Regions from separate parts of the Pantoea sp. LS15 genome, predicted to be linked through region 3. Evidence: predicted binding sites of a transcription regulator. Region 3 holds the regulator's gene; each other region holds the start of a gene.

Region 1 (7,784 bases), on a different contig from region 3:
AGTACCTCCAACGACTTCAACACGCCGGGCGTGAAAGAGCACTGTATTTTCCTCGATAACCCGCACCAGGCGCGTCGTTTCCATCAGGAAATGCTGAACCTGTTCCTGAAGTACACCAGCAATTTGGGTGCGAACGGTAAGGTTAATATCGCCATTGTCGGCGGTGGTGCGACGGGTGTTGAGCTGTCTGCGGAGCTGCACAATGCGGTGAAACAGCTGCACAGCTACGGTTACAAAGGGCTAACCAACGAAGCGCTGAACGTCACGCTGGTTGAAGCCGGTGAGCGCATTTTGCCTGCGCTGCCGCCACGTATTTCCGGTGCGGCACACAATGAGCTCACCAAACTCGGCGTGCGGGTGCTGACGCAAACCATGGTGACCAGCGCCGACGAAGGCGGTCTGCACACCAAAGACGGCGAATACATCAAAGCGGATCTGATGGTCTGGGCTGCGGGTATCAAAGCACCTGACTTTATGAAAGATATCGGTGGCCTGGAAACGAACCGCATTAACCAGCTGGTGACGGAGCCGACGCTGCAAACCACACGTGATCCTGAAATCTTTGCTATCGGTGACTGTGCTTCATGCGCGCGTCCTGAAGGCGGATTCGTACCACCGCGCGCTCAGGCCGCACACCAGATGGCAAGCCTGGTGCTGCACAACATTCTGGCGCAGTACAAAGGCAAGCCATTGAAAGGTTATGTCTATAAAGACCACGGTTCTCTGGTTTCACTGTCAAACTTCTCTACCGTCGGCAGCCTGATGGGCAACCTGATGCGTGGCTCAATGATGGTAGAAGGTCGCATTGCACGCTTCGTGTATATCTCCCTGTACCGTATGCACCAGATTGCGCTGCACGGCTACTTCAAAACCGGGCTGATGATGCTGGTGGGCAGAATCAACCGTGTGATCCGTCCGCGTCTGAAGCTGCACTAATCTTTCACTCCCTCCGGGCTCTCCGGAGGGAGTTTTTAGCATATCATGCTGCTCATCACAGATTGAGTGCTTAAGAGTTCTCCTAAATACGTTTTATCTCCTCTCAACGTCCTTTTTTTGATCCTTTATCTTATTGGCGAAGCCTTGTCTCCATTGCAAAATTGTTACCAATAGCAACAAAGGAGGAAGTCCCGTGAATAAATCAATGTTGGCGGGTATAGGGATTGGTGTTGCGGCTGCGTTAGGTGTGGCTGCCGTTGCCAGTCTCAACGTATTAGACCGCGGCCCGCAATATGCACAGGTGGTTTCTGCTACACCGATTAAAGAAACCGTAAAAACCCCTCGTCAGGAGTGCCGCAACGTCTCCGTGACTCACCGTCGTCCGGTACAGGATGAAAACCGCATTGCCGGTTCTGTTCTGGGTGCGGTAGCAGGTGGCGTGATTGGTCATCAGTTTGGCGGTGGTCGGGGTAAAGATGTGGCGACCGTGGTCGGCGCGCTGGGCGGCGGCTATGCCGGTAACCAGGTGCAGGGCGCGATGCAGGATAATGACACCTACACCACGACTCAGCAACGTTGCAAAACCGTCTATGACAAATCGGAAAAAATGCTGGGTTATGACGTGACGTACAAAATTGGCGATCAGCAGGGCAAAATCCGCATGGATAAAGATCCTGGCACACAAATTCCACTGGATGGAAATGGCCAGCTGGTTCTGAATAACAAAGTGTAAAAAAGATGTTCTCTGAATTTAGCTCCTCATGCGCTCAGGCTGAGGAGCTTTTTTTTGCTTCAGATTTTGAGTAGTTCAGGCCACAGTCGTAGGGTGGTGTCAGTAATACTCTGCAATTTTTCCAGCGTGGCGCCTTCACGTGCGCTTATCGACATCCCCTGCAAAATACAGCTCAGATATTGCGCCAGTATCTGAGGATTGCAATGCGCGGGAATTTCACCACGCTGCTGACGCTGTGCCAGGAACGCACTTAGCGTCTCCTCTTGCATGGCATGACGCGACTTCACCGTTTTAGCGATCTCTTTAGAGGACGCCGCAAGGGTGGCAGAGGTGTTAATCATAAAGCAGCCAGCTGGCGTATCTTTACTGGTGAAGCAGGTGGCGACGGTAGTGAAAAAGTCCCGTAGCGCCTGTTCAACACTTTTCTCTTCACAAAAAAGTTGGGCTTCGTGTTTCGCTGCAAAGCGCGAAATGTATCTGTCCAGCACTGCCCTGAACAGCCCCTCTTTATTGGTAAATTCGGCATACAGCGTCGGCGCTTTGGCTCCGGTAGCTTCTACCAGATCAGAAAGCGAAGTTGCTTCATACCCATGTTGCCAGAAGAGAGTCATGGCCTTATCAAGCGCTGCATCCCTGTCAAACACTTTTGGTCGGCCACGGCTTTTCTTCGCACAACTCGTGACATCGGTTGTCATTTGCCGTTGGTCCTCTGTTGGTTTGGTGAGTGACCATTATAAAAATAAACGCAACCCACCACCAGTGCAGAATGCTTAAAAATAAATTAATCATATATGTATGAAAAATAACAACTTTAAAAATAACTTAATGCTCATTATAAAATTATGTTGACGCGTGATGTGGATCACATTTATGATTTACCTATCGATCGTTAAGTAATTAACTGACGACCTCCAAATTCATCTGCTAAAGGTAAACATCATGAAAAACGTAAAAACCCTCATCGCTGCCACAATTCTGAGCTCACTCTCTTTCGCAAGCTTTGCTGCTGTACAGGTGCAATCCACCCCTGCTGATCAGCATAAAGTTGGTACTATCTCTGCTTCTGCAGGTACTAACCTGGGTTCCCTGGAAGATCAACTGGCACAAAAAGCGGAAGAGATGGGGGCGAAATCTTTCCGTATTACCTCAGTGACCGGTCCTAACACACTGCACGGTACTGCTGTTATCTACAAATAAGCCCGGCTGAACCCTCATTTATGCCACTGCAATAAAAAACGCCCTGCATGAGCAGGGCGTTTTTCTTATCTGTGCGTTTACATCGCCTGTGTAGCGACGTCGTGATGTCGGGTAACATCGGTTGGCATTCCCGACCGGGCCTCCATTGCGCGCTCCATGACTACGCCATCGGTGCTGGTATTCGTTTTAAAACTTACCATTGCAGTATTCAGGTTAATGGGTAATGTCTGCGGATCATCGCCGATGTTTTTCGATAATGGCTGGTGAATTTCAACCAGTCGCACGCCACCTGGCTCCTCCGAGACTTTAATCGGCGTATTGATAATATTCACTTTAGTCCCCGGTGTGATGACGTTGAAAAGCGTCTTGATATCGTCATCACGCAGACGAATACAGCCGGAGCTGACGCGCATGCCGATGCCAAAGTCTGCATTCGTTCCATGCAACAGATAGACACCACCGTAAGCCGCAAGGCGGATCGCGTGGTGGCCCATTGGGTTGTCTGGCCCCGCAGGAACAACGACCGGAAGGTCGATTCCTTGTGCTTTATAACGGGCACGAATATTAGCCGTTGGTGTCCAGGTTGGGTTAGCGCGCTTATCTGATACGGTGGTAACCATCGTTGGTGTCAGGGTATCACCGCCCAACTGACCAATACCGATAGGGTAGACCGTAACTTCATTCTTACCCGGTGGGTAATAGTAGAGACGTAACTCTGCCAGATTTATCACGATCCCCTCGCGCGGGGCATCCGGCAGGATTGTTTGTAACGGAATGGTCAATACGCTGCCCGCACGCGGTACGTAGGGGTCTACACCGGGGTTCGCCTGCAGCAGGGCCAGAAAACCGACATTATATTTTTTAGCAATCGCTTCCAGTGAGCCTCCATTGTTTTCAACTACATGAAAGCGGTTTTCCCCCACGATCTTGCTGCCCGGTGGTGGAAGTGGCCAGGTATTTGCACGAGCAGGAAGCGCAACCGCGACGGTGGCTGCCAGCGCAAACAATGTTATCCAGCGAGTAAAACGCGAAGAGGTCATCATTACCATAATCCATATAAATGATAAGGTTATTGTTTTATAAGGCGTTAATGATAATTATGACGAATGGGTGTGTCGGGAAGATCGGGTGAAGTGCAAAGTGTTTGTAAATTGTCCCCCCGCTAGCGGGGGGAGAGTGGGTTAAGCGATCGCGTTCTCTTCCAGTTGACGCATAAAGTGGCGCACCCAGTCCATGCGGGTTTTGCGTTCCGTCAGTTCCTGGGTGAATTTCAGGCGTGTCGGACCATCCAGACGGAAATGCTGCGGCTGTTTTTGTAACAGGCCGATCAGCCACATCGGGTTAACGTGGTTCTTCTCGGCGAATTCAATCACGCCACCTTTTTCATTCCCTTCGAGCTTACGAATTCCCAGCTTCTGTGCCTGCTGACGCAGGCGCGCGATATCCAGCAGATTTCTCGCCGCGTCTGGCAGCAGACCAAAGCGATCGATCAGCTCCACCTTAATCTCTTCCAGTTCATTCTCACTCTTCGCACTGGCGATGCGTTTATAGAACGACAGACGGGTATTTACGTCCGGAATGAAATCATCCGGCAGCAGGGAAGGCATACGCAATTCAACCTCGGTCTGCTGGCTGGTGAGATCTTCCAGCGACGGCTCGCGTCCGGCCTTCAGGGCATCGACTGCGTTTTCCAGCAATTCCATATACAGGGAGAAGCCGATGGTCTCCATGGAGCCGCTCTGGTCTTCACCCAGCAGTTCACCGGCACCACGGATTTCCAGATCGTGTGTTGCCAGCGCAAAGCCGGCGCCAAGGTCCTCCAGGGAGGCGATCGCTTCCAGACGCTTTTGGGCATCGGTGGTCATCGCTTTCGGATGCGGCGTTAACAACCAGGCGTAGGCCTGATGGTGTGAACGCCCGACGCGGCCACGCAACTGGTGGAGTTGCGCCAGACCAAAGTGATCGGCTCGTTCGATAATGATGGTATTCGCCGTCGGAATATCGATCCCGGTCTCAATGATGGTGGTACACACCAGGACGTTAAAGCGCTGGTGGTGGAAGTCATTCATTACCCGTTCCAGTTCGCGCTCGCGCATCTGCCCGTGACCGATAGCAATGCGTGCTTCCGGTACCAGTTCCGCCAGCCTGTCCGCAGCTTTCTGGATATTTTCCACATCATTGTATAAATAATAGACCTGACCTCCGCGCAGCACTTCACGCAGAATCGCCTCACGTACCACCAGATTATCGTACTCGCGGACAAAGGTTTTCACCGCCAGACGACGCGCCGGTGGGGTGGCAATAATCGACAGGTCGCGCATGCCGCTCATCGCCATATTCAGGGTTCGCGGGATTGGCGTTGCGGTCAGAGTCAGGATATCGACATCGGCACGCATCGCTTTGATACGCTCTTTATGACGCACCCCAAAGCGGTGCTCTTCGTCGACGATCAACAACCCCAGATCTTTCCATTTCACATCACTTTGCAGCAGTTTGTGGGTACCGATCAGAATATCGATCTTACCTTCGCTTGCCTGCTCCAGAATCTGCGTCTGCTCTTTGGTACTGCGAAAACGTGACAGCATCTCTATGCGCACCGGCCAGTTGGCGAAACGGTCGCGGAAGTTGTCGAAATGCTGCTGAGCGAGAAGGGTCGTGGGTACCAGCACTGCCACCTGCTTGTTGTTTTCCACCGCAAGGAAGGCTGCGCGCATCGCCACTTCGGTTTTACCGAAGCCGACGTCGCCGCAGACCAGTCTGTCCATCGCCAGCGGCTGACACATGTCGCTTAACACGGCGTTAATGGCCTGGGCCTGATCTGGCGTGGTTTCAAACGGGAAGCTGTCGCAGAACAGTTGATACTGTTCTTTATCATGTTTAAAGGCGAAACCCTCTTTGGCCGCGCGTTGTGCATAGATATCCAGCAGCTCAGCCGCCACGTCGCGCACTTTTTCCGCTGCTTTCTGGCGCGCGCGTGCCCAGGCATCGCCACCCAGTTTATGCAATGGCGCATTCTCTTCTGCGCCACCCGCGTAGCGGCTGATCAGATGCAGGGAAGAGACCGGAACATACAGTTTGGCGTCGTTCGCGTAGGTCAGCATCAGGTATTCACCTTTGATACCGCCCGCTTCTAGCGTGGTCATTCCCTGGTAACGCCCGACGCCATGCTCCAGGTGAACAATCGGCTGGCCCGGGTGTAACTCGGCCAGGTTGCGGATCAGCGTGTCCGGGTTGATGGTACGACGGCTGTCCTGACGGCGACGCGCGACGCGCTCACCCAGCAGGTCGCTTTCACAAATCAGCGCAAGGTTATTGAGCGTATCAATAAACCCATGTTCGGCGGCGCCAATCATCAGATAACGACCGTTTCCGATGGCTTCGCTCAGGCGCAGGATACGCTTCGGCGCCACTTTAATACGCCCCAGCAGCTCTCCGAGTGCTTCGCGACGGCCTTCACTCTCAACTGAGAACACCACCGGGCCGGTAAAGGATTCGAGGAACTTACGCAGATTATCCAGCGGTGATTTCTGCTGTGCCTGAACGGCCAGATCTGGCAACGTCTGAAACGCGAGATTGGTATTGGCGGCTTTAGCGGCAAGCGAATCGGTTTTAAGCTGCATACGCGGCCAGCGCTTCAACTCCGCATTGAGTTCATCGGTACGTAGCCACAGCGCTTCCGGGGGCAACAGCGGACGCATCGGATCAACGCCCCGGTTTTCAAAACGGGCGCGGGTTTCACTTTCAAAGCGGCTGGCGCTGGCGTCGATATCTCCGGTGTTAACAATCAGCGTATTCGCCGGGAAGTAGCTAAACAGCGGAGGCAGGGGTTCATTGAAGAACAACGGTTGCCAGTATTCAATACCTGCGGGCAACGTCCCTTTGCTGACCTGCTGATAAATATGTTCGGCATCGCGTTTGACGTCGAATTTATCGCGCCACTGGCTGCGGAACAGTTCGATGGCGGTTTTATCCGTCGGGAACTCGTGCGCGGGCAGTAAATTGATGGATTCCACTTCTTCCAGCGTACGCTGCGTGTCAGCGTCAAACACGCGCAGGCTGTCGATTTCATCATCGAAAAAGTCCAGGCGATACGGTTGGTCACTCCCCATTGGATAGAGATCGAGTAATGCACCGCGGGTGGCGTATTCTCCGTGTTCCATCACCTGATCAACATGGCGATATCCGGCGCTGTCCAGTTGCACGCGCAGGGTATCGCGGGACAAGCGCTGACCTTTTTTCATCACCAGCGCATGCCCATGCAGATAGCTGTGCGGACAGACGCGCTGCATCAGGGTATTCACCGGTACAATCAGCACGCCACGCTGCATGGTCGGGAGTTGATAAAGCGTCGACAGGCGAGAGGAGATGATCTCCTGATGCGGAGAGAAGCTGTCATAGGGCAGCGTTTCCCAGTCGGCCAGGCTGAACACCAGGCTATCGGTGAACTGGCGAATTTCGTCGTGCAGACGCAGGGCGTTTTGCATGTCCGGGGCAACCAGGATTACCGGGCCAGGATGACGCTCAGCGATTTCCGCTACCAGCGTGGCGCACGCCGCGCCCGTGAGTTCACCCAGCTGGCGCTGGTCACCCGCTTTGACAGGCAAGGAATAACGATAGTGTTCAGGCATGGCTATGTCAGAGTCTCTTATGGATATACCAACAGTATTGGGGCATATCACTGATACGCAATGTCTTTATTATCCTCGATCGTTTTGTATAAGCAAACCAGAACCGCACAGGGGGAAAATTCGCCCCGGCAGGGGCGAAGAGAGCCATCAACGGGAGGATGGCGACAGGGTCAGCGTTGACGGAGGGGAGAAGAAAACGTCCCCGAACAGCGTGGTAGAGAGTTTACGCACCCCGAGCCCGGCAAGGGTACAGATAAGCAGGCTGGCAAACGGGTAGATCAGAATTAAGC
Region 2 (7,784 bases), on a different contig from region 3:
CTATCAGGACCCATTCGTAAACACATTATTTTTCTTCTGGCAGGGGGGAAGATGAACGCACGAGACAAAATGCTTGCTCATCTCGAAACCAGCAAGCCAACATCATCATCTGAGTTTCACGCACTAACCAGAGCACCAAAATCCCGCGTTAACCAAATCCTCAAAGAACTACTCGAATCAGGCCATATAGAAATCGACAGCCAGATTAACAACCTCAAGCGCTACCGGTTAACAAGTCTCCACAGCAACCGTCGCCAGGCGATTCTTGACTACCTGGATGATGGCCACGAAGGAACCTCAGGGGATATATCAGCAGCTGGCGGCACGAACAGGAAAAGACCTCCGGCATCTGCGAGGCGATATGATTTTTCCGCAGGTTTTGCTGCGTCGATTTGCTTTACCGTAAGCATGTGGGCATAAATCCGTGGTCATTTTGCAGTGTGCCCACAATATGCCCGCAAAAGTTTGCTGTAGTCAATTCGCTTTGGTTCGCTTCGGTTGAGTATGAATGTCTAATTATAAAGGTGTGATGGGCGTTTGGTTCTGAAGCGGAGAGGTGGGTTCTGTTAAAAATGGTGTCCCCTGCAGGAATCGAACCTGCAACTAGCCCTTAGGAGGGGCTCGTTATATCCATTTAACTAAGGGGACGAGGCGGCACGAGTATAACGTTATTTACACTTTGCGTTAAGCGCATCACCGCCTGACTGCTCAAAGAGTCACCATTCAGGTCGATTTTTTTGTCGATTTATCATCATTTTCCCGTGCCTTAAGCTCTGCTTTGCGTTTGTTCGACATGTCGTTACGGATTTGCGCATGGCTTAACAGCGCGAAGATAAACGTCCCGCCGCAGATGTTGCCCGCGAGCGTCGGCAGAGCGAATGGCCAGAAAAAATCACTCCAGTGAAGCGTGCCATTAAAGACCAGATAGAGTATTTCAACGCTACCCACCACGATATGCGTCGTGTCAGCCAGTGCAATCAGCCAGGTCATCAAGATGATTACCACAATTTTGGCGCTGCCGGCTGAAGGGAACATCCAGACCATCGTGGCGATAATCCAGCCGGAGATGATGGCATTGGAGAACATTTCGACTGGTGTGTTTTTCATCACATCCATGCCAATTTTCACAAACGCATCGCGGGTGGGTTCATCAAATATCGGCATATATTCAAATGCCCAGGCCGCGACGCCTGTACCGATGATATTGCCCAGCAGGACCACGCTCCACAGACGCATCAGTAAACCGAAATTACCGAAGGTAGGGTTTTGCATTACTGGCAGAACGGCGGTAACAGTGTTTTCCGTAAACAGCTGCTGCCGCGCCATGATGACGATAATAAAGCCGAAGGTATAGCCGAGATTCTCAAGTAAAAAACCGCCGGGCACACCGTCCAGTTGAACATGAAAGATCCCTTTTGCGAGCAGAGAAGCGCCCATTGAAAGCCCGGCAGCGATAGCTGACCAGAAAAGGGCCATGGCATCACGTTCCATCTCTTTTTCGCCATCCTGGCGAATATGCTCGTGGATCGCCATCGCGCGGGAGGGGAGGCGATCTTCGTCAATTTCTATCTTCTCGCCGCGGGCTTTCTCTTCGCTCTCAATTTCAATCTTCTCGTTACTTTCATCCACTTTTTCTTCGCCTACTTCTTTCATAATCACTCCCGCAGGTTGATTTTCTTCTAAGCGTAGCGGTTTTTATTGGGCTGCCTGTGGGGAAGCTCTTAAATTGGTGGCAATAGCAACAAAGGCGAGACATCTCTTTCAAACACATTATAAAATTGCCAGCGAAACGAATTCCAAAAGCCAGGCTATGCTGAGATCAGAGTCACGCTGGTTACTGCCCGTAATTGTGCTCATAGACATCGGTAAACGTGCTGTTACAATCGCTTGCACGTTTACAGACGGAGCATTTAAAGGTTCCGTTACGGATGGCAATCAACGATAGCCAAACTGAACAGGGAGATATTTATGAAACTTCGGCTGTCGGCGCTTGCGTTGGGCGCGACGATGCTTGTGGGCTGCGCCAGCTCTGGAGAGCAAACGGGACGCTCCGATCCTCTCGAAGGATTTAACCGCTCAATGTATAGCTTCAACTACAACGTGTTGGATCCGTATGTGGTTCGCCCGGTGGCAGTGGCATGGCGTGATTATGTTCCGCAACCTGCGCGTAATGGGTTAAGTAATTTTACCAGCAACCTCGAAGAGCCTGCGGTTATGGTTAACTTCTTCCTGCAGGGTGACCCGTATCAGGGGATGGTGCACTTTACTCGCTTCTTCCTGAACTCCCTGTTGGGGATGGGGGGCTTCATTGATGTTGCAGGTATGGCCAACCCGAAACTGCAGCGTGAACAGCCGCACCGTTTCGGTAGTACTCTGGGGCATTATGGCGTAGGTTACGGCCCGTATGTCCATCTGCCGTTCTATGGCAGTTTCACGATTCGTGATGATGGCGGTGATATGGTGGATACGCTGTATCCGGTCCTGTCGTGGCTAACCTGGCCGCTGTCTATTGGTAAATGGACGGTGGAAGGGATTGAAACACGCGCGCAACTGCTCGACTCTGATGGTCTGCTGCGCCAGTCTTCTGACCCGTATATTATGGTGCGTGAAGCGTACTTCCAGAATCATGACTTTATTGCCAACGGCGGTAAGCTGAAGCCGGAAGAGAATCCAAACGCGAAGGCTATCGAAAACGAACTAAAAGATATTGATTCGCAGTAAATAAAAAAGGTGAGCGATGCTCACCTTTTTTGATCCCGCGTGATTAGAACGCGTAGTTGAAGTTAGTACCGAACAGCCAGGCTTTACCTTCAGAACGGAACTCGTACGGACCTTCTTTGATGGTCACGGTCTGACCGTGCATGTAAGAGGCACCTACGTCAACAGAAGCATCTTTATTGAACGCATAAGTCGCACCTGCGCTCAGCCAGAAGCGGTCCTGATCCGGGATAGAAATGGAACGGGTCTGAGCCGGAACCGGGCTATCATCAAAGGCGATACCGGTACGGAAGGTCCAGTTAGTATCGTAGTAGTAGGTGGTACCCAGCGCGATACGGTAAGAGTCTTTGAAGCTCTCATCCTTATAGAAAAGCGTCTGGCCATTAGAGCCGGTTGCTTTCAGCTCCTGGAACTGACTCCAGCTGGTGTAAGCCATGCTGTAGTGAATTGCCCATTGTGGCGCAACTTTGTTGTAACCTGAAACTTCCCACATTTCTGGCAGGTTAAGCGTCAGAGAACCCGGAATAGTTCTGCCACCGGTTGGATACGGGAAACCTGGGACGGCGGTGCTCATGTTGCTGTTGTAATCTCCGTCGAAGTCGATTTTAACTTCAGAACGGTAGGTCAAACCCCAACGGTTGTTTTTATCCAGCTCATACAGAATACCCGCGTTCCAGCCGTAGCCCCACTCGCTGCCTTTCAGGCGTGCAATCTGGGTATCGGCCGGGATGGCCGCCAGCTGTTGGGCTTTGGCAATGGCGGCTGGGCGTGCTGCTGCAGGCAGGTTTGGTACCTGAGAAAGGATCTGGCCGGCAGCCAGCATACCGGCGTCACCCGCATAGCGCTCGATTTTTGCGTCTGCGTAAACCGCATCAAAACCAAGACCAAAGCTCCAGTTGTCGTTCAGTCGATAAGCGCCGCTCAGGTTCAGGTTAACGGTAGTCAGGTCAGTTTTACCGCCCATCGTGCCCGCTGCATAGTTATCGCCATATTCGGTCGCCAGACCAAAGTTAGAGGTAACAGATGCCCCCCAACCAAACTGATCGTTAATAGGTGCAACGAAATGTACGTTAGGGACCCAGGCGCTTGGGGCGATATTATCCGCATCCAGGCTCTTACCGGACGGCGATTTACCAGAGATATTAACATCCGGGTCAATATAGACTGCACCGGCAGAGAACGTCGGGCGGTCAAACATCATAATCAGTGCCGGGTTACGACTCGCGTTACCCGCATCATCAGCGATGGCGCCTTCCCCGGAATATGCGCGGCCAAGGCCAGAGGAAGAAAATTCGTTTAACTGAAAGCCCGCTGACCATGCGGAAGTGGATACGAGTGCCACTGCGACTGCCAGCGCAGTCTTGTTGAACAGGGTTTTCTGGCTCATGACCATAACCTCATTGAGTTATTTTTATTCAATAATTGTTACATACCGTAACAGGAGCGCGAAGTGTAGGGTCTGAGGTATGACAGACAAATCAGACCAGTGGCCAGAGTATAGGTCTGACCAGCTAGAATGTTGCAAGTTTGTTTATTAATATTTTCAAACATGTTTCTTGAAACGAGATCTGGTTGGCAAAAATGTGACCATCGCGACTCACCCAAAAGGGTGGTTTTTGTTTTAGATCATTTTTTAGTGTGATATTGGTCACTTATCCGATTTTACGCCATTAACGGCTGGAGAGAGCCAGCGTCGGGGCGTAAAATATCAGCATCGTGTTTATCTCGCGTCCTGCGCGAATACAGAGGAAATTGAGCTATGAGTAAATGCAGTGCTGATGAAACCCCGGTTTGCTGCTGTATGGATGTTGGTACCATCATGGACAACTCCGATTGCACCGCCTCTTACAGCCGTGTATTCACCAACCGTACTGAAGCGGAAGAGACCCTGGTCGCGCTGAGCAAGCGCGCGCGTGATGTGGAATCCGAACCGTGTGAAATCAAGTCTACCTTTACTGAAGTGGAAGGCGGCGTGAAGCTGGATATCGACTTTGTGTTCGCCTGCGAAGCAGAAACGCTGATTTTCCAGTTGGGTTTGCGTTAATTCTTTTTGCCCGCTGGCATACCTCTCAAATGCCTCTGCCATGCAGAGGCATTTTCTTTTTCTTCTCTGTGTTTTAGCTCGCACTTTTTCGTTTCCCTGATTGGCTGAATGTAAAAAAATGGTTAAGACTATTATCAGGTCAGACCACTTTATGTTTGCGCAATAAATTTTACAGGGGAGTGTTATGAGTCAGGCATTACCGCTTATTACCCGTCAGGGCGATCGCATTGCCATTGTCAGTGGATTGCGTACGCCATTTGCGCGTCAGGCAACGGCGTTTCATGGCATACCGGCTGTTGACCTGGGCAAAATGGTGGTGGGGGAGATGCTGGCTCGAAGCGAAATTCCGCCAGAGGTCATCGAACAACTGGTTTTCGGTCAGGTCGTGCAGATGCCTGAAGCACCTAATATTGCGCGGGAAATCGTCCTCGGTACCGGAATGAATGTCCATACTGATGCCTACAGCGTCAGCCGCGCGTGTGCGACCAGCTTCCAGGCTGTTGCTAACGTGGCTGAAAGCCTGATGGCGGGCACCATTCGTGCCGGGATTGCCGGCGGAGCGGACTCCTCTTCAGTACTGCCGATCGGCGTCAGCAAAAAGCTGGCGCGTATCCTTGTTGATGCCAACAAAGCCCGCACAACCGGACAGAAGCTCAAACTGTTCTCTCGTTTACGCTTGCGCGACCTGATGCCTGTGCCTCCTGCCGTAGCGGAATATTCCACGGGGCTGCGCATGGGAGATACCGCCGAGCAGATGGCAAAAACCTATGGCATTACCCGCGAGCAGCAGGATGCGCTGGCCCACCGTTCACATCAACTGGCAGCGAAAGCCTGGTCTGAAGGTAAACTGGCTGATGAGGTGATGACCGCTTATATCCCGCCATACCGTGAACCGCTTGCGGAAGATAACAATATCCGCGGCACCTCGACGCTGGCGGATTATGCAAAACTGCGCCCTGCGTTTGACCGCAAACATGGCACGGTAACCGCGGCGAACAGTACGCCACTGACGGACGGCGCTGCTGCGGTGATCCTGATGACCGAATCCCGCGCGAAAGAGTTGGGTGTTACTCCCCTGGGTTATTTGCGCAGCTACGCTTTTACCGCCATTGATGTCTGGCAGGACATGCTGTTAGGACCAGCCTGGTCCACGCCGCTGGCACTGGATCGCGCAGGGCTGACGCTTGCTGATTTAACCCTGATTGATATGCACGAAGCCTTTGCTGCACAAACCCTGGCAAATGTGCAGTTACTGGCCAGCGAGCGGTTTGCGCGTGATGTGCTGGGCCGCGCCCATGCCACTGGTGAAGTGGATCAAAGCAAATTCAACGTGTTGGGTGGCTCCATCGCTTACGGGCATCCGTTTGCCGCCACAGGGGCGAGGATGATCACGCAAACATTACACGAGCTACGTCGTCGTGGTGGCGGGTTTGGCCTTGTTACCGCCTGCGCGGCGGGTGGCCTTGGTGCAGCAATGGTTCTGGAGGCTGAATAATGGATATGCCATCTGCATTTAATCTGACGGTTCGCCTCGATAACGTGGCCGTTATCACTATTGATGTGCCTGATGAAAAGATGAATACCCTGAAGGCTGAATTTGGTGTTCAGGTTCGCGCGATGCTAAAGCAGATCCGTGAAAACAAGGCCATTCGTGGTCTGGTGTTTATCTCTGCTAAGCCGGATAACTTTATTGCCGGTGCCGACATTAACATGATCTCCCGTGCGCAAAGTGCCCTGGAAGCCGAAGAACTGGCGCGTCAGGGGCAGCAGGTGATGGCGGAGATCAACGCGCTGCCGATCCCGGTGGTTGCCGCGATCCACGGCGCATGTCTGGGCGGAGGACTGGAGCTGGCGCTGGCCTGCCATAGCCGTATCTGTACCGATGATACAAAAACCATTCTGGGCCTGCCGGAAGTGCAGTTAGGGCTTCTGCCCGGCTCAGGCGGAACACAGCGTCTGCCACGCCTGGTGGGGGTCAGCACTGCACTCGAAATGATCCTGACGGGTAAGCAACTGCGTGCCCGCCAGGCACTGAAAGCTGGTTTGGTTGATGAGGTGGTTCCTCATTCCATTTTGCTGGAGGCCGCCGTCGAACTGGCTCTGAAAGGACGCCAGACCAAACGTACTCTACCTGTACGCGAGCGCGTTCTGGCCGGGCCGTTGGGACGTGCTTTGCTGTTCAGTATGGTCGGTAAAAAGACTGAACAGAAAACCAAAGGCAACTACCCGGCGGCGAAGCGAATCCTTGAGGTTATTGAAACCGGGTTATCACAGGGCAGCAGTAGCGGTTATGCCGCTGAGGCAAAAGCCTTTGGTGAACTGGCAATGACGCCCCAGTCGCTGGCACTGCGCAGCATTTTCTTTGCCAGCACTGAGGTGAAAAAAGATCCAGGCAGTGAGGCTCAACCCGGTCCACTACGCGCCATTGGCGTACTGGGTGGTGGACTAATGGGCGGCGGAATATCTTTTGTTACCGCAAGCAAAGGTAAATTGCCCGTACGTATCAAAGACATCGCTGCGAAAGGGATCAACCACGCGCTGCAGTACAGCTGGCAGAACCTTGATCAGAAGGTCAAACGCCGCCATATCAGGGCGAGTGAGCGTGATAAAACCCTGGCGATGATCTCCGGTACGACGGATTACAGCGGTTTTGCGCATCGCGATCTGGTGATTGAAGCTGTGTTTGAAGATCTGTCGCTTAAACAGCAGATGGTGGCTGACGTTGAACAACATTGTGCGGCGCACACCATTTTTGCCTCAAACACATCGTCATTGCCGATTGGCGATATCGCGGCTAAGGCTGCGCGTCCGGAGCAGGTGATTGGTCTGCACTTTTTCAGCCCGGTTGAAAAAATGCCGCTGGTGGAAGTGATCCCGCATGCGACAACCAGCCCGCAAACCGTCGCCACCGTGGTGAAACTGGCCAAAATGCAGGGTAAGACACCGATCGTTGTGGCGGACAAAGCCGGTTTTTATGTTAACCGCATTCTGGCCCCCTATATTAATGAAGCCATGCGGTTGC
Region 3 (7,784 bases):
ACTTTTCGGGCGGCTGGCGTATGCGCCTCAACCTGGCGCAGGCACTGATCTGCCGCTCTGATCTATTGTTGCTTGATGAACCGACGAACCACCTGGATCTCGATGCGGTTATTTGGCTGGAGAAGTGGCTCAAGAGCTATCAGGGCACTCTGATTCTGATCTCCCACGACCGCGACTTCCTCGACCCGGTGGTGGATAAAATCATTCATATCGAACAGCAAACGATGTTCGAGTACACCGGCAACTACAGCTCCTTCGAGCGCCAGCGCGCGACGCGTCTTGCCCAGCAGCAGTCCATGTATGAAAGCCAGCAGCAGCGCGTGGCGCATCTGCAAAGCTTTGTGGATCGCTTCAAGGCCAAAGCGTCAAAAGCGAAACAGGCCCAGAGCCGCATCAAAATGCTGGAACGCATGGAGATGATTGCCCCGGCGCACGTGGATAACCCGTTCCATTTCAGTTTCCGCGCGCCGGAAAGCCTGCCAAACCCACTGCTGAAGATGGAAAAAGTCAGCGCGGGCTACGGCGATCGCACTATTCTCGACTCCATTAAGCTCAATCTGGTGCCAGGTTCACGTATTGGTCTGCTGGGGCGCAACGGTGCCGGTAAATCGACACTGATTAAACTGCTGGCGGGAGAACTTAACCCGGTAAGCGGTGAAATCGGCCTGGCAAAGGGCATCAAGCTGGGTTACTTCGCCCAGCATCAGCTGGAATTTTTACGCGCTGATGAATCCCCGATTCAGCACCTCGCGCGTCTGGCGCCGCAGGAGATGGAGCAAAAACTGCGTGACTACCTCGGCGGCTTTGGCTTCCAGGGGGATAAGGTCACCGAAAACACCGAACGCTTCTCCGGTGGCGAAAAAGCCCGTCTGGTGCTGGCACTGATCGTCTGGCAGCGCCCGAACCTGCTGCTTCTTGATGAACCGACTAACCACCTGGATCTCGACATGCGTCAGGCGCTGACTGAAGCGCTGATTGAGTTTGAAGGCGCACTGGTTGTCGTCTCGCACGATCGCCACCTGATCCGCTCCACCACCGACGATCTCTACTTAGTGCATGACGGCAAAGTTGAACCGTTCGACGGTGACCTGGAAGACTACCAGCAGTGGCTGACCGACGTGCAGAAGCAGGAAAACCAGCCAGAAGAGTCCACGAAAGAGAACGCCAACAGCGCGCAGGCCCGTAAAGATCAAAAGCGCCGCGAAGCGGAACTTCGCACCCAGACACAGCCGCTACGCAAAGAGATCGCCCGTCTCGAAAAAGAGATGGAAAAACTTAATGCTACACTCGCTACCGTTGAAGAGAAGCTGGGCGACAGCGGTCTGTATGACCAGAGCCGCAAAGCCGAGCTGACTGACTGTCTGCAAACTCAGGCCAAAACGAAATCCAGCCTCGAAGAGTGCGAGATGGCGTGGCTGGACGCTCAGGAACAGCTGGAAGCGATTATAGTAAATAACTGACATGAATTAGCATCGCATCGTTATGACCCAAATCATTCCATCAGACTTCGACATAGCTACTGAAGAGAGCGCTGAGTTCGTGCCCATGCGCGGCGTGTCAAATCGCCACCTGCAGACCATGCTGCCACGGCTTATCCGTCGCAAGGTTCAGTTCACCCCGCACTGGCAACGGCTGGATTTACCGGACGGAGACTTTCTGGACCTCGCCTGGAGCGAGGAGCCGGAACAGGCTCGCCATAAGCCGCGTCTGGTGGTCTTTCACGGTCTTGAGGGCAGCCTGCATAGCCCGTATGCGCATGGGTTAATCCAGGCGGCAAAAGCCCGTGGCTGGCTCGGTGTGGTGATGCATTTTCGTGGCTGTAGCGGCGAGCCAAATCGTCAGAATCGCATCTATCACTCGGGTGAAACTGAGGACGGTACGTGGTTTTTACACTGGTTGCGGGAAAACTTTGGCACTGTGCCTACCGCCGCCGTGGGCTACTCGCTGGGCGGGAATATGCTGGCCTGTCTGCTGGCCAAAGAGGGCGAAAGCGTCCCGCTGGATGCCGCCGTCATTGTCTCTGCACCATTTATGCTGGAGCAGTGTAGCTATCATATGGATAAAGGCTTTTCCCGCGTCTATCAGCGCTACCTGCTTAACCTGCTGAAAGCCAACGCAGCGCGCAAACTGAAAGCCTACCCGGAGACGCTTCCGGTAAGTCTGCGTCAGTTAAAAAAAGTGCGCCGCATTCGCGAATTCGACGATCTGATCACCGCAAAAATTCACGGCTTTGCCGACGCGATTGACTACTATCGTCAGTGCAGCGCCATGCCGCTGCTCAGCAAGATTACACAGCCGACACTGATCATTCATGCCAAAGATGACCCGTTTATGGATCATCATTCGATTCCCGCTCAGGAATTCCTGCCCGACAACGTTCACTATCAGTTGACGGAGCATGGCGGCCACGTCGGGTTTATCGGTGGCACACTGCGTCGCCCTAAAATGTGGCTTGAGACGCGTATTCCTGACTGGTTAACCCCGTATCTGGATGGTGCAAAATGATCATTCCCTGGCAGGATCTGGCTCCCGAAACGCTCGATAATCTGATTGAAAGCTTTGTATTACGCGAAGGCACAGATTATGGTGAGCAAGAACGCTCGCTTGAGCAAAAGGTCAACGATGTAAAGCGCCAGCTCAAAAGCGGCGACGTGGTGCTGGTATGGTCAGAACTGCATGAGACGGTCAATATCATGCCCCGCAACGCGTTTCACGGCTGATCTTTCAACCTTTCCAGTCAGGGAGTTGCTATGTCTGCCAGACATCCGGTTATTGCCGTTACGGGGTCGAGTGGTGCGGGAACCACCACCACCAGCCTCGCATTTCGCAAGATTTTTGCCCAACTGAATCTCCGTGCGGCGGAGGTCGAAGGCGACAGCTTTCACCGCTATACGCGCCCGGAGATGGACATGGCCATCCGTAAAGCGCGCGATCTGGGTAAACACATCAGCTACTTTGGCCCGGAAGCCAATGACTTCGGCCTGCTGGAGCAAACCTTCGTCGAATATGGCAAGAGCGGCACAGGGCAATCACGCAAGTATCTGCATACTTACGATGAAGCCGTGCCATGGAACCAGGTACCGGGCACCTTTACCCCGTGGCAACCCCTGCCGGAACCCACCGACGTGCTGTTTTACGAAGGACTGCATGGCGGCGTGGTAACCCCCCATCACGACGTGGCGCGCCATGTGGATCTGCTGGTTGGCGTGGTACCGATCGTTAACCTGGAGTGGATCCAGAAGCTGACACGAGACATGAGCGAGCGCGGCCATTCGCGAGAAGCGGTGATGGACTCAGTGGTGCGCTCCATGGACGATTACATTAATTTCCTGACGCCGCAGTTCTCCCGTACCCATATTAACTTCCAGCGTGTACCGACAGTTGACACCTCTAACCCATTCGCGGCAAAAAGCATCCCGTCGCTGGATGAGAGTTTTGTGGTGATCCATTTCCGCAACCTCGAAGGCATTGATTACCCGTGGTTACTGGCGATGTTGCAGGGCTCGTTCATTTCCCACATGAATACCCTGGTGGTGCCGGGCGGGAAAATGGGGCTGGCGATGGAACTCATCATGACGCCGCTGGTGAAGCGGTTGATGGAAGGGAAGCAGATCGCGTGATCATATTCCCTCTCCCAACGGGAGAGGGTTAGGGTGAGGGCATCTACACGCACGATGCCCCACCAATCACGCCTCGATCACTTCATACGAATGGGTGATTTTTACCGCTTTCTCCAGCATTAACGCCACAGAGCAGTACTTCTCGGCAGACAGGTCCACCGCACGCGAAACTGCCGCGTCTTTCAGTTCCTTACCGGTGACCACAAAGTGCAGGTTAATATGGGTGAACAGGCGTGGCGCCTCTTCACGGCGTTCCGACGTGAGTTTAACTTCGCAATCCGTCACATCCTGACGACCTTTCTGCAGAATCGACACCACATCAATTGCGCTGCATCCACCAGCAGCCATCAATACCATCTCCATCGGGCTTGGCGCTTTATCGCCGGAGTTACCATCCATCAAAACCTGGTGTCCTGAAGCGGACTCGCCCAGGAATGTTAACCCTTCAACCCATTTCACGCGCGCTTGCATATTCATTAACTCCAACGTTGCATTTTTGGTGACAGATTACGTGTGCGTTACATTTCTCGCAATGGAAGGCGACCTGCATCATGCTGAAGCGAGACACCAGGAGACACGCGGCGAAAGCTATGCTAAAACACTCAGGATGCTACAGTAATACATTGACGTTACACATGTATGCAGAGGACATCAAACTTTACTGGCTGCGAAACGTTACGATAGCCGACTTCCCAGGGTATGGGTAAGAATTCGATTGCAACCCCAGAGTCCGGATGCATCTGATGACTCTGGTGACAGCTTATAACAGAGGATAACAGCGCATGGTGCTTGGCAAACCGCAAACAGACCCGACTCTCGAATGGTTCTTGTCTCATTGCCACATTCATAAGTACCCATCGAAGAGCACGCTGATTCACCAGGGTGAAAAAGCGGAAACGTTGTATTACATCGTAAAAGGCTCGGTGGCAGTGCTGATCAAAGATGAAGAAGGGAAAGAGATGATCCTTTCTTATCTGAACCAAGGCGATTTCATCGGTGAACTGGGCCTGTTTGAAGAAGGCCAGGAACGTAGCGCCTGGGTTCGCGCAAAGACAGCATGTGAAGTGGCTGAAATTTCTTACAAGAAATTCCGTCAGTTGATTCAGGTTAACCCTGATATCCTGATGCGTCTTTCTTCCCAGATGGCTCGCCGTCTGCAGGTAACATCCGAGAAAGTGGGTAACCTCGCCTTCCTGGACGTTACCGGCCGTATCGCACAGACTCTGCTGAACCTGGCAAAACAACCTGATGCGATGACCCACCCTGATGGCATGCAGATTAAAATTACCCGTCAGGAGATCGGCCAGATCGTCGGCTGCTCCCGTGAAACAGTGGGCCGTATTCTGAAAATGCTGGAAGATCAGAACCTGATCTCCGCCCATGGTAAAACCATCGTGGTCTACGGAACGCGTTAATTCCACTCAGACGGCGTGCCATCGCAAGGTGTCACGCCGTTTTTGTCTTTCTTCCCCATGTGGCGCAGGCTGATTTATCACCCGGAAGTTAACTACGCACTGCGACAAACGCTGGTGTTGTGTCTTCCTGTGGCCGTGGGCCTTATCCTTGGACATCTTCAGCAAGGTCTGCTGTTTTCTCTTGTGCCCGCCTGCTGCAACATTGCCGGCCTGGACACACCGCATAAGCGCTTTTTTAAACGTCTGATTATTGGCGGCTCGCTGTTTGCTGGCTGTAGCCTCGCCGTGCAGCTTTTACTGGCCCGCGATATTCCGCTGCCGTTGATCCTGACCGTGCTGGCGATGACGCTCGGCGTCACTGCCGAAATCAGCGCCCTTCATGCGCGCCTGCTTCCCGCCTCACTGATTGCGGCCATCTTCACGCTGAGCCTTGCGGGGAACATGCCGGTGTGGGAGCCGCTCCTGATCTACGCCCTGGGTACGCTGTGGTATGGGCTGTTTAACTGGTTCTGGTTCTGGCTGTGGCGGGAACAGCCCCTGCGTGAATCATTGAGCCTGCTCTATGTGCAGCTTGCTGATTACTGCGAGGCCAAATACACCCTGCTTACCCAGCACACCGATCCGGAAAAATCGTTGCCGCCGCTGCTGACACGCCAGCAAAAGGTGGTGGATCTGATCAGCCAGTGCTATCAGCAACTGCATATGCTCGCCGCCAACAAGAATCACGAATACAAACGGCTGCTGCGTATCTTCCAGGTGGGGCTGGATCTGCAAGAGCATATTTCCGTGAGCCTGCACCATCCTCAGGAAGTGCAAAAGCTGGTCGAGCGCAGTCATGCCGAAGCGGTGATCCGCTGGAATGCGCAAACCGTCTCCGCGCGTCTGAGAGTGCTGGCTGATGACATTTTATATCACCGCTATCCCACGCGTTTTAACATGGAAAAACAGCTCGGCGCGCTGGAGAAAATTGCCCGCCAGCATGAGGACAACCCGGTGGGTCAGTTTGCCGCCTGGCATTTCAGCCGTATCGCCCGTGTGTTGCGCACGCAACGTCCGCTTTATCCCCGCGATCTCATGGCCGATAAACAAAAACGTCTGCCGTTACTGCCGGCGCTCAGAAGCTATCTGTCTCTTAAATCGTCCGCTCTGCGCAACGCCGCACGGATTAGCGTCATGCTCAGTACCGCCAGCCTGATGGGCATGGCGCTGCATCTGCCAAAACCCTACTGGATCTTAATGACCGTGCTGTTTGTCACCCAGAACGGCTACGGCGCCACGCGCGTGCGTATACTGCACCGGGCGGGCGGAACGATGGCCGGGCTGATTATCGCAGGCGTCACGCTGCACTTTCACGTGCCGGAAGGCTATACCCTGGCGGGAATGCTGATAATTACGCTGGTAAGCTACCTGATTATCCGCAAAAACTACGGCTGGGCGATGGTGGGCTTTACGGTAACGGCGGTATACACCCTGCAACTGCTCACGCTCAATGGCGAACAGTTTATTGTCGCCAGACTGATCGATACCCTGATTGGCTGTCTGATTGCCTTTGGCGGCATGGTCTGGCTGTGGCCGCAATGGCAGAGCGGATTGCTACGCCAGAACGCCCACGATGCACTGGAGGCCGATCAGCAGGCCATTCGTCTGATCCTGAGCGACGACCCGCAACCCTCCCCACTGGCGTATCAGCGGATGAAGGTCAACCAGGCGCACAATGCCCTGTTTAACTCGCTCAACCAGGCGATGCAGGAGCCGGGCTTTAACTCGCACTATCTGGCGGATATGAAACTCTGGGTGACACACAGCCAGTTTATCGTCGAGCATATTAACGCCATGACCACGCTGGCGCGTGAGCATACAATGCTGACGCCAGACCTGGCGGAGCGTTATTTACAGTCGTGTGAAATTGCCTTACAGCGGTGTCAGCAGCGCCTGGAGTATGACGCACCGGGAGAGTCAGGGGATTCAAATATTCTGGAAGCGCCCGACACGCTGACTCACGGGCCAATGAGCACCCTGGAGCAGCATTTGCAGCGTGTACTCGGGCATCTGAGCACCATGCACACCATTTCGTCGGTGGCATGGCGTCAGCGTCCGCATCACGGGATTTGGTTAACGCGGATATTAAAGCGTACGGAGCATTAACCTTTTACGATTTTCTCAACTGCCGCGGCAAAGCGGGTTAATCCATCTTGAATGTCTTTGTCTTCTACCACCAGCGACGGTGCAAAACGCATCACGTCCGGTCCCGCGTTCAGCACCATCACCCCTTCACGGGCGGCGGCATGCAGGAAATCGCGCGCGCGACCTTTGTACTGCGGTTTCAGCTCGGCACCGATCAGCAGCCCCATCCCGCGGATCTCGCTGAACACATCAAACTGATCGTCAATCTGCTGCAGGTGTTTCACAAACAGCTCGCGCTTCGCGCTGACGCCGTTCAGAACCTCAGGTGTATTGATAATATCAAATGCCGCGCCCGCCACGGCACTCGCCAGCGGGTTGCCGCCATAGGTGGAACCGTGAGAACCAACGTGGAACGCGGAGGCAATCTCCTGAGTCGTCAGTACCGCACTCACCGGGAAACCACCGCCGAGCGCTTTGGCGCTGGTGAGAATATCCGGCGTCACGCCGTAGTGCATATAGGCAAACAAATCGCCGGTACGTCCCATCCCGCACTGTACTTCATCAAACACCAGCAGCGCCTGATGCTCATCGCACAGCGCACGCAGACCTTTCAGGAATTCCGGGG

What was found. Region 3 encodes CRP, which controls carbon source genes, mostly activating them, when cyclic AMP is high. Its sites were predicted from a motif close to ATGTGANNNNNNTCACAT; they were not measured.
Region 1: a site for CRP is predicted at 2,520-2,537, ahead of bhsA (multiple stress resistance protein BhsA). Genes of this name have one in related genera too.
Region 2: a site for CRP is predicted at 4,355-4,372, ahead of HED65_RS04530 (YfcZ/YiiS family protein). Genes of this name have one in related genera too.

What each region holds. Positions count from the first base shown of each region.
Region 1 covers NZ_JAAVXA010000004.1:121,575-129,358, reverse strand. Annotated here, with positions in the region: gene HED65_RS08325 (NAD(P)/FAD-dependent oxidoreductase) at 1-936, shown strand, start outside; gene HED65_RS08320 (glycine zipper 2TM domain-containing protein) at 1,130-1,669, shown strand; gene HED65_RS08315 (TetR/AcrR family transcriptional regulator) at 1,729-2,364, opposite strand; gene bhsA (multiple stress resistance protein BhsA) at 2,609-2,866, shown strand; gene ldtC (L,D-transpeptidase LdtC) at 2,944-3,909, opposite strand; gene mfd (transcription-repair coupling factor) at 4,048-7,494, opposite strand; gene HED65_RS08295 (acyltransferase family protein) at 7,642-7,784, opposite strand, start outside.
Region 2 covers NZ_JAAVXA010000002.1:222,037-229,820, forward strand. Annotated here, with positions in the region: partial or broken gene HED65_RS23025 (DUF4102 domain-containing protein) at 321-410, opposite strand; tRNA gene HED65_RS04510 (tRNA-Arg) at 574-648, opposite strand; gene HED65_RS04515 (formate/nitrite transporter family protein) at 724-1,653, opposite strand; gene mlaA (phospholipid-binding lipoprotein MlaA) at 1,969-2,721, shown strand; gene fadL (long-chain fatty acid transporter FadL) at 2,765-4,111, opposite strand; gene HED65_RS04530 (YfcZ/YiiS family protein) at 4,478-4,762, shown strand; gene fadI (acetyl-CoA C-acyltransferase FadI) at 4,947-6,257, shown strand; gene fadJ (fatty acid oxidation complex subunit alpha FadJ) at 6,257-7,784, shown strand, end outside.
Region 3 covers NZ_JAAVXA010000011.1:130,857-138,640, reverse strand. Annotated here, with positions in the region: gene HED65_RS16430 (ABC transporter ATP-binding protein) at 1-1,460, shown strand, start outside; gene HED65_RS16425 (hydrolase) at 1,483-2,505, shown strand; gene HED65_RS16420 (YheU family protein) at 2,502-2,720, shown strand; gene HED65_RS16415 (phosphoribulokinase) at 2,751-3,620, shown strand; gene HED65_RS16410 (OsmC family protein) at 3,687-4,091, opposite strand; gene crp (cAMP-activated global transcriptional regulator CRP) at 4,403-5,035, shown strand; gene HED65_RS16400 (YccS/YhfK family putative transporter) at 5,093-7,180, shown strand; gene argD (bifunctional acetylornithine/succinyldiaminopimelate transaminase) at 7,177-7,784, opposite strand, start outside.